Regions from separate parts of the Candidatus Pelagibacter sp. PS_02 genome, predicted to be linked through region 1. Evidence: riboswitches for the same ligand, from Rfam matches in the RefSeq annotation. Region 1 holds a riboswitch; the other holds the start of a gene.
What was found. A riboswitch is a leader RNA that binds a small molecule or an ion and turns the genes downstream of it on or off. The one in region 1 is predicted to bind S-adenosylmethionine.

Region 1 (2,207 bases):
TCTTTTGCAAATTTACCTATTTCATATCTATTACAAAAATGTGGGTCCAATGCTGTTGGAAACGTTCTTCCATGAGGCGATGGACATGCACAATTACTTCTGTCCGGTAGATTAAAAAATGTTGGGTAATCTTCACTGGTTCTATAAGGAATAGGTAAAGCTCCAACATGGCATTTAACTGCTTTTCTAATTTCTTTTAAAAAAGGAAACATAGTAGCAGGTCCTCTAAAACAATTTAAACCAACAACATCAGCCCCTAATTGCTCTAGCTCTTTACAGGTATCAACAACGGATTTTCCATCTCTCATTTTATTTTCACCCATTGGAGATATGGTTAATACAGTTGGTAAACCTGTTTTTTTCATTATCTCTAAAGCTTTAAAAGCTTCTTCAGCATAATAAAAAGTTTCACCAATTAACATATCAGCACCTTCTTCAACGGCCCAACCAATCATTTCTGTAAACATTCCTTCAACTTCTTTTTGAGATTGTGGATCATTATGTTTCCAGATATTTGAATTTGAAATATTACCTGCCATCAAATTTGGTTTTGATCCTTTAGGAGTATCTAATGCTACTTTTTTAGCAATTTTTAATGCTGAACGATTTAGTGGTTCAAGAAGTTCTTCTTTACCAATAACACGCATTTTTTCTCTGTGTCCATTATAAGTAAAGGCCTCAACTACATCAGATCCTGCGTGTTGAAATTCTCTATGTAAGTTCTCTAAAACTTCAGGATGATCTAATGACACCATTGGAACAAATTCCCCTGATGACATGTAGCCACGTCTTTCTATCTCAAATAAAAAACCTTCTGCGCATATAACCGGTCCTTTATCTAATCTTTCTTTTAATTTATTTGTGCTCATTTTTTTTCCTCTTGTTTTGGGGAAAAAAGGTCACAAAATAATAAGAGGTTATATTCATAGGCCTCTTTTCTCCTTTTTAGTGCTTAAGCAAATGCAGGGCGCACAATATGGTTCAACTGCCCGGCTTAATTTTATGAAAGATAAAAAAAAACCACCTGTCTAAAGCGGTGGTTGAAGCGTCGCTTTAGCAGGATTTATAACGCGCTCTGCAATTTAACTTAAATCAGCGCAACCAAATATAATCAACTTTCTCTCAAAATGTCAAATGAAATAGATGATGGTTAGAATTAGAAGGATAATGACAATCCAAATAGTAAGATTAGTTAAAAACTGCTTTAATTTAGAATTAGATTGTAGAAAAGCTGGGAGTACTAATAAGAGTATCCCTAGCATATAAACAAAGGGTAATATCTGATCTGCCATTTATATCGATGATAGCTTCATCTTTTTGGAATACTTTTTCTGAGGTGAATTTTTTATAACTGCTTGAGCACAACGCATGACCCCTCTTTTTTTATCAAAAGTCATTTTGGGTTCACCATACAATTTCCATCCATTGGATATGGCCTCCGTTACACGATGGCAAAATTCTGAAGTGTCGTCACTTGTAATAAATCTATAACCTTTCATAATCAGACCTTAACAAGTCCTAAATCATGTGTCTATGTTCAGTTTATTATTATTATTTTAAGTCTTTATGCTTCTACAGTCATTACTAATTTAATGAATAGCCAGCTGATCTTACGGTTCTAATTAATTCTTTAAATCCATCAATATTAATACTTTGTCTAAGTCTTCTTATATGAACATCAACTGTTCTTGTTTCAACATTGATATTATCAGACCAAACATTCTCTAGAATTTGATCTCTTGAGTAAACACGTTTAGGGTTTTTAATAAAAAAATTGATTAAATCATATTCCTTGGGTCCCAAATGAATTTCTTTGTTTTTTCTAAAAACACGTCGTGTTAATCTATCCACCTTAAGGTCTTCGAATTCAACAATATCAGAAACTAATGAGGGCTTAGATCTTCGAAGTAGCGCTTTTATTCTTGCAAGTAATTCTGGGAAACTAAAGGGTTTGGTGATGTAATCATCTGCACCAGAGTTTAACCCTTTAATCTTATCTTCATCCTCACCCTTAGCAGTAAGCATTATGATTGGAATTTCTTTAAATTTTTTTTCTTTTTTTAAAATTTTACAAATTTCTACGCCAGAAAAATCAGGTAACATCCAGTCTAATAAAACAAGATCAGGAAATAATTTTTTAATATCTTCAATACCCTCATTGCCATTGTCTGATGATGAAACTTTATAACCTTCTTTTTCAAGGTTAT
Region 2 (2,207 bases), 400 kb from region 1:
TATTTCAATCACAAGTCTCTTACTTAATTCCAATATTCGGTACTATATTGAGTTATATTTTTTTAAAAGAAATAATAACACCTAAAATTTTATTATCTTTATTAGCAGTTGTTGTTGGAATTTACTTTGTTAAAAAAGCAGATCAAAAAAAAACTACTTAAACTGAACCATTTCTTTAATATGAGATGGTCTTGTTTCGCAACATCCACCTAAAATAGTAGCACCAGCATTTTTAAATTTTTTAACAAAATTTGCCATCAATTCGGGTGTTAAATCTTTTCTTTGACCCAAAAATTCATTTGGGTTACCAGTTTTACTGACATTATAACTATTAGTATAACCATCTTTAGGATTAGTTGTCACAAAAGCATTAAGCTTAAATCCAAACGGAACACCTAAATTTTTTACTTCTTCTAAATTTTCATAAAAGTTTTCAGGAGAAACACAGGATAAAATTAATCCTAGTAAATTATTATGATTAATATTGTTAATAATATCTGATATTTTTTCACCACTTGGAAGATTTATTCCCTCAGAAATGTGAGCACCTATTAAGTATGGCTTATTAAATTCTTTAATTGCTTCAATTGCTAATTTAAACTCTTTTACACTAGACAAAACATCTAAGTAAAAAAAATCAATATAAGGATCTAATAATTTTGCTTGATCATAAAAGTTTTGCTTAATTTCATCATCTGGTCTTGTATCTTCTTCGTATGTTAAATATTGAGGTGGAAGACCGCCTGCAATTAACACATTAGGATGTTGTTCTTTAGCTTTCTGAGCTATTTCACCAGCTTTTTTGTTTAAGTATTCAAACTTATCTTCAATTTTATTATCACGTAATCTTATTCGTCTAGTAGTAAAGGTTGCTGTAACAATAACTTCAGCACCCGCTTTAATAAAGTCTAAATGTGTGTCTAGTAAGAGTTGATGGTATTCTTCTTTTAAAACAGCATTTGCACTCCACAATGTGCCGTTTGGCTTCATACCACGAGCCAACAATTCTTGTCCCATACCACCATCTAAAATTCGTGTTGTTTTAAAAAAATTAATATCCATTTTTATTCCTTACTTTTTTAGTGCTTTGGCTCTATGCCAGGTGCACAATACAGTTCAACTACCTTTACCAATTATATAATGATTTCCTTTTTAGCAGTTAGTACCTGCAATATGGATCAAATCGGTAAAATATTTATATATCTATTAGACTGATTAGTAAATCACTTCTTGAATAATATTTTAGCATTAAATGAGAAGGATCTTCTCTCACCATCAACGTTAAATGGATAAGCTGTGTGCATTAAATAATTTGGAAAAATCAATAGATCTCCTAATTTAGGGTTTAAATTATAGATACTTTTACTTAAAAAGTTTTTTTGACCATTAATAAAATCAATAGTTCCATTAGTTTTAATCTTTTTATTCTTAACTAATTTATTTTGATTCATATCTTTTGGGATTTTAAGATAGCCAACACCTGACAGTTGTCCTTCATGATAATGAATTGGATTATATTCATTTTTTAATTGCCTAACCACCCATAGATTTATTATCTTAATTTCTTTAATTTTTTTAACACCTGACTTATCAAGGTAAACTTTAATATTTTTTATTAATTCTTTAGACAAATTCTTATTAATTAAAGTTTTAGGTATCTTAATTTCATTCTTAATTTGACTTGCAAGTTTAGGGCTATAATCATTTTTTTTAGATAATTGAGACTTATCAATGTGATTATTTAATATAGTAATAATTTTTTTGGATAACTTTGTTTTTCCTATAGTGGGTCCAAATGCTCTAAATGTTTTCATAATCTTTCTATAATAATTTAATACTTCTGTTATGCAAACAACTTCAGTCCCATTCGAATAGCGACAAATATGACAAGTCCCGATGTCACTAGAGCTAATATTCTTGCAGGAAAAATTTTAAGATTTAAATAGTTTCCAAGCTGGCCGCCTATTAAAACAAACAGAAATAATGGCCAATAATCATAAATTCCATTTATTGTTGATGCCTTTGTAAATTGGCCAGCAAGTCCTGATAAAGAATTAATCAGTATGAATAATGATGCTGCTGTTGCAATGTTTTTTGCTTTATCTACTCTAATTAATAACAATATAGGGCTTAAGAAAATTCCACCACCAATTCCAACCACACCAGACACAAATCCAATAGATGCACCAATTAATATCGATAATATT

Region 2: it holds a riboswitch for S-adenosylmethionine, as region 1 does, so the genes downstream of both, AC5SL4_RS01790 (homocysteine S-methyltransferase family protein) here and AC5SL4_RS03920 (homocysteine S-methyltransferase family protein) in region 1, are expected to answer to the same signal.

Annotation. Positions count from the first base shown of each region.
Region 1 is NZ_CM182079.1:740,131-742,337, forward strand. Features, by position in the region: gene AC5SL4_RS03920 (homocysteine S-methyltransferase family protein) at 1-869, opposite strand, end outside; SAM riboswitch class V at 936-1,000, opposite strand; gene AC5SL4_RS03925 (DUF1737 domain-containing protein) at 1,293-1,499, opposite strand; gene phoB (phosphate regulon transcriptional regulator PhoB) at 1,585-2,207, opposite strand, start outside.
Region 2 is NZ_CM182079.1:336,691-338,897, forward strand. Features, by position in the region: gene AC5SL4_RS01785 (DMT family transporter) at 1-161, shown strand, start outside; gene AC5SL4_RS01790 (homocysteine S-methyltransferase family protein) at 154-1,062, opposite strand; SAM riboswitch class V at 1,072-1,135, opposite strand; gene AC5SL4_RS01795 (2OG-Fe(II) oxygenase family protein) at 1,224-1,814, opposite strand; gene AC5SL4_RS01800 (sulfite exporter TauE/SafE family protein) at 1,844-2,207, opposite strand, start outside.